DNA from 4 places in the Streptomyces sp. NPDC029674 genome. Region 3 is predicted to be linked to each of the others. Evidence: riboswitches for the same ligand, from Rfam matches in the RefSeq annotation. Region 3 holds a riboswitch; each other region holds the start of a gene.

Region 1 (2,192 bases), on a different contig from region 3:
GCCTGTAGTGCTCGGCGACGTCCGGGAAGGCGCGCAGCAGGTGGACCGTCGTCATGATCAGGTCGTCGAAGTCCAGCGCGTTCGCCTCGCGGAGGCGGGACTGGTACATCGCGTAGGCCTGGGCGAGGGTCTTCTCGAAACCGTCGGCCGCCTGACCGGCGAAGTCCTCCTCGTCGATCAGCTCGTTCTTCAGGTTCGAGATCTTGGCGCTGAAGGACTTCGGCGGGAACTTCTTCGGGTCGAGGTCCAGGTCGCGGCAGACCAGGGCCATGAGGCGCTTGGAGTCCGCGGCGTCGTAGATCGAGAAGGAGGAGGTGAAGCCCAGCTTCTTGTACTCGCGGCGCAGGATGCGGACGCAGGCGCTGTGGAAGGTCGAGACCCACATCGCGTTCGCCCGGGGGCCCACGAGCTGCTCGACGCGTTCCTTCATCTCGCCCGCGGCCTTGTTCGTGAAGGTGATCGCGAGAATCTGGCCGGGGTGCACGCCGCGCTCGGCGAGGAGGTACGCGATGCGGTGGGTCAGCACGCGGGTCTTGCCGGAACCGGCGCCGGCCACGATGAGCAGCGGGGAGCCGGCGTGCACGACGGCCGCGCGCTGGTTCTCGTTCAGCCCGTCGAGGAGCGACGCCGGGTCGATGACCGGGCGCGGGGCGCCGTCGCGGTAGTGCGACTCCCGGGTCATGGGCGCGTCGAACTTCCCGTCGAACAGGTCGTCCGGAATGGGCTCCGGAGCGCTGTCCTCGGGCGGCGGCGGGGGCGCTTCGTCCGCGGCCCGGGAAGGCTGCAGGTCCGCCAGGAAGCTGTCATCAAAGAGGCTGCTCATCGCCTCCCGAGTCTAGGCGGCCCCACTGACAACCCGCTGCGGGTTCCGGTCAGCCCGGGTCTTCCTACGCCCCGCCCACGGACGATCACGCTCCGCTACGCCTTTGACCGCCCGCGCCACGCCCGCGTCAGGGAACTCGTAAAGTCACGAAAATGTATCGGGCATATCGAACATCAACCTTCACAGGGACCACACGCGTTGGCTAGCGTGCCCGGCGGGCCACTCGTCCCCCCACCGGCGAACCCCGCCGGGAACGGGCGGCCTCCGCCGAGTCCGACCTGTTCGGAGCCGGGGACCCACCAGAACATTGGGGTGAATCGGTCCCGTACGAAGTACGGGACCGTAGGGCAGCCTTCCGGAACACCCGCCCGAACCCGACAGCTAACCCGGTAGGCGGTCCACGGAAGGAGTCGCCTCCCTTGGCGTCGCACCGCAAGCCGCGGACCCGTACAGCCGGCCTACGCACGGCCCCCGCCATCGGCATCACGACGGCGGCCCTCACCTCCGTCGCCCTCCTGGCACAGAGCGCGCAGGCGGCGCCCTCCGCGCCGGCCAGGCCCAGCCTCGAAGAGGTCCAGAAGAAGGTCGACGAGCTCTACCGGCAGGCCGGCGTGGCCACCCAGAAGTACAACTCGGCCAAGGAGCGCACCGACAAGCAGCGCAAGAAGGTCGACCGCCTCCTCGACGACGTGGCGAAACGCACGGACGAGCTGAACGACGCGCGCAAGGAGCTGGGCTCGTTCGCCGCCGCCCAGTACCGCACCGGCGCCGTCTCCGAGACCGCCACGATGATGCTCGCCAACGATCCGCAGGGCTACTTCGACCAGAACCACCTGGCGGACCGGCTGACCACGCGCCAGAAGAAGGCGGTCGACGACTACCAGGCGCAGCAGGCGTCGGCGACCAAGCAGCGCACGAAGGCCGCGAAGAGCCTCGAGACGCTGAGCGACTCGCGGGACGACCTCAGGACGAGCAAGCGGACCGTCCAGAAGAAGCTGGGTGACGCGCGTGAGCTGCTTTCGAAGCTGACAGCCGAGGAGAAGGCGCGGCTGGCGGAGATCGAGCGGAAGAAGAAGCTGGAGGCCAAGCGCAAGGCCGAGAAGCTGGCCCGTGAGCAGGCCGCCGAGGCGGAGCGGGAGCGCAGGGCCGAGGAGGCGGCGCAGCGGGAGAAGGAGCGGGAAGCCGGCCAGGGCTCCGGATCCGGCTCTGATTCCGGTTCCGGTTCCGACGCGGGCTCGGGTTCCGGTTCGGGCTCCGGCTCCGGATCCGGCTCGGGAAGTACTGACGGCAGCTACGCCACCAAGGCCGCGAAGGTCATCGACTTCGCGGAGGCCCAGATCGGCAAGCCGTACGTCTGGGGCGCCACCGG
Region 2 (2,192 bases), on a different contig from region 3:
TCCAGCAGGACAACGGCCGCGGCATGGTCATCATCCGCTGGCTGGCGGCCGAGTGCGGAGGCAGGCTCTCGGTCAGCCCCACCGACGAGGGCGGCAAGACCGTGTGGATCGCGCTGCCCTGGCAGGTCCCCGTCCAACGCGGCCCCCGTGAAGCCGCCGACTGACGGGCTGGGCCGCGCCCCGCTACGGGCGGTTCCAGCGGCACGGGGCGCGTCACCGGCACCGCTCCCGGCGCAGCGGCCGTGGCGCTCCTCCTCGCACCCCCGCAGGGCCGATGTGCGCCTCCTCCTGGGGCGCCGCCTCGACGCGCGCCACAGGACGCCGTACGAGCCGCGGCAGGACGCCCCACAGCCCGACACACACCAGCAGCGTCCCCACGGCCGCGCAGACCCCTTCGGTCCGCCCCGCCGTCACGTCGACGACCAGCAGCACGGAACCGGTGAGCGTCATCACCAGCACGCCCAGGCCGAGCGCGGCGAGCCGGGACGAGACCCGCACGATGAGCGGTTTGGCCCGCTGCTGGAACAGCGAGCGGTGCAGCGCCGCCGGAGCGGTGAACAGCGCCGCGGCGAGCACCGCGAGCAGCAGCGTCGTGACGTAGGTGCCGCGCTGCACGGCGTCGAGCGAGGGGAACCGCGGGCTGAAGGCGAGGGTGAGCAGGAAGGCGAAGAGGATCTGCACGCCGGTCTGCGTCACCCTCAGTTCCTGGAGCAGCTCCGCGAAGTTCCGGTCCGCGCGCTCCAGCGGCGCCTCCTTGCGGGCGGTGCAGGAAAAGTCGTCGGACATCCCGCACGGGTATCCCCGCCGGCGCGCTCCAAGCACCGGCACCTGACGGTGCGAGGCGCGCGCCGGCGGACCACCGCTCGGTCAGCGCACCCTGCCGTACCAGACGCTGTTGGACCAGATCTTCTCCAGGCGCACCACGGTCCCCCTCTTGGGGGCGTGCCAGATGCGGTTGTTACCCGCGTAGATCCCGACGTGGTAGACGTTCCGACCGGAGTGGAAGAACACCAGATCGCCGCGGGTCCGCTGGGACCTGGAGATGTGCTTGGTCTTGTTGTACTGCGCGGCGGCCGTGCGAGGCAGCTTCTTGCCCGTCTTCTTGAACGAGTAGAGCGTCAGCCCCGAGCAGTCGAACCGGTTGGGTCCCGCTGCCCCGTAGCCGTACGGGGAGCCCTTCTTGGACGCCGCGATCTTGAGCGCCTTCGTCCCGTGGGTCGCTGCCTCGGCCTCCGACGTGAGCCCGGGGGCCACGACGGTGCCGCCTACGACGGCGAGCGTGAGGACCGATGCGGCACCGGTCCTGCTCAGCAGCGACGGAACATGATTCAGCGCGGTCATGCGCAACCCTTCGTCAGCCGCCTGTGAAGGATGACCTGTCGGGTTCGGGCAGGCGAAGATGCCCGGCCGCGTCATGCTCTGCGGCTTAACCCCAAGGGCGTCGTCCCGACTTCTCGGACGGGCCCGTCGTACCTGGGTCCTCCACTCCTGCCGTTGCACCGATGTCGACCGGTCATCCGGGTGGCGGCAGGACTCGGCGTCCGCCCGGACCGCCCCGCCGCTGTGGCGGGGGCTTGTCGTCGGAAGGGATCTTGACCCGAAAAGGGCCCGAAAACCGAGCCGAAACGGTGTTTTGTGAGGCTACTCACGACTGACCTGTTCAGGTGGACACTGCCGAATTCGACCTGCGGCCGCACTCTCTGACGACCGCTCGACCAGCAGCGGAATACATAATTCCGCCCCTGCTGTACTCACTCGTCGCAACTTCGGACCGTGCGGATAACGACGTGCGCGTACGCCGTCCGGGGTAGCCCGACTGGTCCGTTTCGAAATGGACCCAGACGTTCCGGCGCCGGGAGCGAGGCGGCCGACGGGGTCTCAGCAGCCCTGCGCGGGTGGCACGGTGAGCCGCCGGGCCCGCCGCTCGCCGTCGAGAACGCGCAACGCCCGGGCCAGCGTGGGTGCGTGCACCTCACTCTCGCCCCGTTGGTGCATGAGGGCGAGCGCGTCCCGCAGGGCGGTCGCCCGGCCGACCAGCGCCTGGGCGGCGCGCAGTCCGCCGTAGGTGTGCTCGGCGCGGGCGGGGTTGATGCGGCCGAGCAGGTCGACGACTTCGAGATAGCGGTCGATCAACTCCGCCTCGGCGTGCGTCAGGGCGGGCAGAGGCGGCAGTTCGGGCGGCGGCATCGGTG
Region 3 (2,192 bases):
CAGCAGCCATGTCGAGGCCGTCACCGAAGTGGTCACCGTGGCGACCGTCGCCGCCCTCGCGATCGTGATCAACCGTGTCGTGCGCCGCGGCAACGACCGGCTCGCCATCGCCCGTTCCATCTCCGAGGCCACTCAGCGCGCCGTGCTGCCCGCGCCGGACCCGCGCATCGGCGGGCTCGACATCGCGGCACGGTACGAGGCCGCGCAGGCCGACGCGTTCATCGGGGGCGATCTGTACGCCGTGCAGGACACCCCGCACGGCGTACGGCTCATCGTGGGCGACGTACGCGGGAAGGGCATGGGCGCAGTCGCGGCGGTCGCCGTCGTCATCGGTGCCTTCCGGGAGGCCGCCGAGCAGGAGGCCACCCTGGAGGCGGTGGCGCAGCGCCTGGAGCGGGCGCTCGCCCGCGAGGGCACCCGGCGCGACGGTCTCGACGCGTTCGAGGGGTTCACCACCGCCGTCCTCGCCGAGATCCGGCACGGCGAGGGTTCCGTACGCCTCATCAACCGCGGGCACCCGCCGCCACTGCTGCTGCGCGGCGACGGGCGGCTGTGCGTCATGTCGGCGAGCGAGCCGGCGCTGCCGCTCGGCATGGGCGACCTCGGGGTCTGGCCGGACCGGGCGGACGAGTCGGAGTTCCCGCCCGGCGCGACGCTGCTCTTCTACACGGACGGCCTGTCGGAGGCGCGCGACGCGGCGGGGGAGTTCTACGATCCGGCGACGCGGCTCGGCGGGCGGATCTTCCCCGGCAGGGGCGGCCCGCACGCGCTGCTCGCCGCCCTCGCGGGGGAGGTGCGGCGGCACACCGGAGGCGCGATGACGGACGACATGGCGCTGCTCGCGGTGCGGCGGCCCACCGCCGGCGAGGTGGGGGTCACCGGTGGTGACTGAAGTACACCGCTCCGCATAACAACTGACGCTCTGTCAAGAAAATGTGAAGCTCCGGTGTTTGGAGGGGCGGGGTCAACTCGCCCCGTTCCGCACCCTCGTGTCCCGGTACGTACAGCCGATGAGCGTTAACGATCAACCGGAACGGCTTGGAATACGGACCCCCTGTCTATTAACGTTCGATAACGCAGCGCGGTCGTCCCAGCCGTCACTCGAGGCGGCTCCGCGCGCACGCGCCTAATCCCGCAAGGGAGCCGGGGAACCACCAACTTGGGGTGAATCGGGCAGCTGTGCCTACGCGCCGGCTGTTCGTAGGAGACCTTCCTGCTCCGAACCCGTCAGCTAACCCGGTAGGCGAGAAGGAAGGAAAGGAGCGCGCCCCAGTGGCGTCCAACCGGCCTGCCCCCCAAGCCGTGTACGTGCCGAATGACGACGACTTCGGTTCGTACGACGAGGGCTCCACCGAGACCTTCGAGGAGTGGAACCCCACCGAGGAGTCCATCCGTCCCGTCCGCGGCAGGCACCGCGTGCACAAGAAGAGCGGCGGCGGCCTCGCCCGCAGCTCCACCGTGCTCGGCGTGGGCGTCATCGCCGCCGTCGGCGCGGGCGGCATCGCCACCGCGCAGGACGGCAAGCCGCCGGTCTCCATATCCATGCCCGACCTGCCGGGCGTCGGCGCCGTCGCGGACTCGCTGCCCGAGGCCGAGTCCCTGCCGGGCGTCGGCTCCCTGATGGCCGACGACGCGCCGGAGACGACCACGGTCGCGGCCGCCGCACCGCTCACCGCCGCCGGTGTCAGCACCGCCGACGCCGAGCAGGGCACCACCGACGCGGGCGAGGCGCTGCGCGCCCGCATCATGCAGCAGGCCGAGAACCAGCAGGACCAGGCGGACACCGCCGTGCGGACCGCGGCCGAGGAGGCCGCCGTCAAGAAGGCCGCCGAAGAGGCCGCCGAGCAGCAGAAAGCGGCCGAGAAGGCCGCGGACGCCAAGGCCGCCGCCAAGAAGAAGAAGGAGGAGGAGGCCCGGAAGGCGAAGGCCGAGGCCGAGCGCCGGGCCGAGCTCGCCAAGAGCTACGCCATCCCCACCTCCTCGTACACCCTCACGTCGCACTTCGGTGACGCCGGTTCCATGTGGTCCTCCGGGCATCACACGGGTCTGGACTTCGCCGCTCCCACGGGTACCCCCCTCAAGGCCGTGCACACCGGCACCGTCAAGGAGGCCGGCTGGGCGGGCGCGTACGGCTACCGCACCGTGCTCGAACTCGAGGACGGCACGGAGGTCTGGTACTGCCACCAGTCGTC
Region 4 (2,192 bases), on a different contig from region 3:
GACGGCCTTCTCGACACCCTTGCCCTGGTAACGGTTGGGGTCACCGTCACGGAGTTCGATGGCCTCGAAAGCACCGGTGGAGGCACCGGACGGAACGGCGGCACGACCGGTGCTGCCGTCGTCGAGGCCGACCTCGACCTCGACCGTGGGGTTGCCTCGGGAGTCCAGGATTTCCCGGGCTACGACGACGTCGATGGACGGCACGAGCATCTCCTTCTGGGAGTGTGACGCGTAAACACGATTACGCCGGGCCGCTTCGGCCCTGCGTCTCCTGAGCCTAACCGGCCCGGAGGCTTCGGCCAGCCGACCGCCCGTCCCCTGGGACGACACAAGGCCCAAATGGCGTGGAATCCGGGCGTAAGACCACGTTCTCTACTCGCTAGTAGCGAACATGGGGACAGTCACCGGGGGCGGACATGGCCCCGCCCCGGTGCGTACGGGGGATACACGCACCGGGGCGGGGAGCCCGTGGGGACGGGGTGGGACGGCCGTGCGTCCGCCGAGGCACGGCCGCGACCGGGTCCGTCAGCTGAGGTGCAGCTGCTGGCCGGGGTAGATGAAGTCGGCGTTGTCGATGATGTCGCCGTTGAGCTTGTAGACCTTCTGCCAGCCGCCCTTGACGTCGTGCGACTCGGCGATCTTCGACAGGGTGTCGCCCGTCTTGACCTTGTACTCGCCGTCGCCCTTCTTGACCGTCTTGCCGGTCGGGGTCTCGACGGTCTTCTTGGACTCGGTCTGCGGCGCGGGCTGCGGCTTGGGAGCGGCCTGCTTCGGCGCCTGCTGCTGCGGAGCGGCCTGCTGCTGCGTCTGCTGCGGCTGCGGCTTGCTCTGCTGCTGCGGGGCCTGCTGCTGCGAGCCGCCGCCGCTGCTGGGCGAGGCGCCCGAGAGGCCGACGCCGCAGGACGGCCAGGCGCCCTTGCCCTGGCCCGCGAGGACCTTCTCGGCGATCTCGATCTGCTGGGCCTTGGAGGCCTTGTCGGCGGTCGGCGCGTACTTCGTACCGCCGTACGCGGCCCAGGTGGAGGCGGAGAACTGCACGCCACCGTAGTAACCGTTGCCGGTGTTGATGGACCAGTTGCCACCGGACTCGCACTGGGCGACGGCGTCCCACTCGGACGTGGTGGCTGCGGAGGCCGAGCCGGCCGCCATCAGCGGGGCGGCGACGGCCGCGCCGGTCACGCCGACGAGCGTGGCGACACGGGTGGCCTTGGACGGGCGACGGTGCTTGCCCTTGCCGGAAAGCAGCATGAGTTGATCCCCTACACCGACGCCTGCGAGGTGAGCTGTCGGGTTCGGGCCGATGTGGTTGCCCGGCCGCACTTCTCGAGTGCGACTTCACCCCTAGCCGTTTCCGGCACTTACCTTGGGTCCCCCGCTCCTGCCCACGGCGCTCTTGAGCGACGACTGTTCCCGTCCGGCCGTTGGCAGGATTCGGCGTACCGACCGGCGGGGCTCACCAGTGGCGAGCGGTCACGACCGTAGCCACGCTCCCCACGGAATTTCAAAGACGATCAGGGCTTCTGAGACCCATCTCTCACTCGCGCCAATCCGGACAACAGGTGTCAAGTCCCCCGCAGACGCATCGTCAATTTCCGTTACTTTTCGCCCAGATCGAGGCTCTGACCGGGGAGAATGAGGTCCGGGTCGGCTCCGACGGTCTTCTTGTTCTCGCTGTAGAGCTCGTGCCATCCGCCGTCGACGCCCAAGTCGTCCGCGATGACCGAGAGGTTGTCGCCGGAGCGGACCGTGTACGTCCCGTCGGCGAGCTTCTCGGTGCGGTCGCCGCCGCGCGAGGCGTGCCGTCCGGGACGGTCGCCGGCGCTGTCGCTCTCGTCCGCGCGGTCGCCCCGGTGGCGGCCGGCGGAGGAGCCGTCGGAGTCCGCGGCGTCGTCGGCCGGTTCGGTCGACTTCTCGGGCGTGGGCGAAGTGGAGTCCTTGTCACCGGACTTGCGGGACTCGCCCTTGCCGTCGGCGTTCTCGGCGTTCTCGGCGTTCTCGGCGTTTTCGGCGTCGCCCTTGCCGCTGTCCTTGCCGCTCTCGCCGCCCTTGTCGTCCTTTTCGCCGGACTCGTCGTGATTCTTGTCTCGCGAATCGTCACCGGAGGGCTTGCGCGGGCCCTCTGACGGGTCGCCGGAGTCACCGGCCGCCTTGTCCGCCCCCTCGGGCTTCTTGGCGTCCTTGGCGTCCTTGTC

What was found. Region 3 has a riboswitch for cyclic di-AMP ahead of ACI2L3_RS27950 (M23 family metallopeptidase). Riboswitches for the same ligand answer to the same signal wherever they lie in the genome.
Region 1: it holds a riboswitch for cyclic di-AMP, as region 3 does, so the genes downstream of both, ACI2L3_RS16435 (NlpC/P60 family protein) here and ACI2L3_RS27950 (M23 family metallopeptidase) in region 3, are expected to answer to the same signal.
Region 2: it holds a riboswitch for cyclic di-AMP, as region 3 does, so the genes downstream of both, ACI2L3_RS28100 (C40 family peptidase) here and ACI2L3_RS27950 (M23 family metallopeptidase) in region 3, are expected to answer to the same signal.
Region 4: it holds a riboswitch for cyclic di-AMP, as region 3 does, so the genes downstream of both, ACI2L3_RS09955 (transglycosylase family protein) here and ACI2L3_RS27950 (M23 family metallopeptidase) in region 3, are expected to answer to the same signal.

What each region holds. Positions count from the first base shown of each region.
Region 1 covers NZ_JBJDPY010000006.1:181,639-183,830, forward strand. Annotated here, with positions in the region: gene pcrA (DNA helicase PcrA) at 1-823, opposite strand, end outside; cyclic di-AMP (ydaO/yuaA leader) riboswitch at 1,079-1,235, shown strand; gene ACI2L3_RS16435 (NlpC/P60 family protein) at 1,243-2,192, shown strand, end outside.
Region 2 covers NZ_JBJDPY010000013.1:14,340-16,531, forward strand. Annotated here, with positions in the region: gene ACI2L3_RS28090 (ATP-binding protein) at 1-164, shown strand, start outside; gene ACI2L3_RS28095 (DUF6328 family protein) at 214-786, opposite strand; gene ACI2L3_RS28100 (C40 family peptidase) at 868-1,341, opposite strand; cyclic di-AMP (ydaO/yuaA leader) riboswitch at 1,345-1,521, opposite strand; gene ACI2L3_RS28105 (hypothetical protein) at 1,879-2,187, opposite strand.
Region 3 covers NZ_JBJDPY010000012.1:280,580-282,771, forward strand. Annotated here, with positions in the region: gene ACI2L3_RS27945 (PP2C family protein-serine/threonine phosphatase) at 1-892, shown strand, start outside; cyclic di-AMP (ydaO/yuaA leader) riboswitch at 1,114-1,261, shown strand; gene ACI2L3_RS27950 (M23 family metallopeptidase) at 1,273-2,192, shown strand, end outside.
Region 4 covers NZ_JBJDPY010000003.1:562,329-564,520, reverse strand. Annotated here, with positions in the region: gene eno (phosphopyruvate hydratase) at 1-204, opposite strand, end outside; gene ACI2L3_RS09955 (transglycosylase family protein) at 526-1,248, opposite strand; cyclic di-AMP (ydaO/yuaA leader) riboswitch at 1,253-1,400, opposite strand; gene ACI2L3_RS09950 (transglycosylase family protein) at 1,596-2,192, opposite strand, start outside.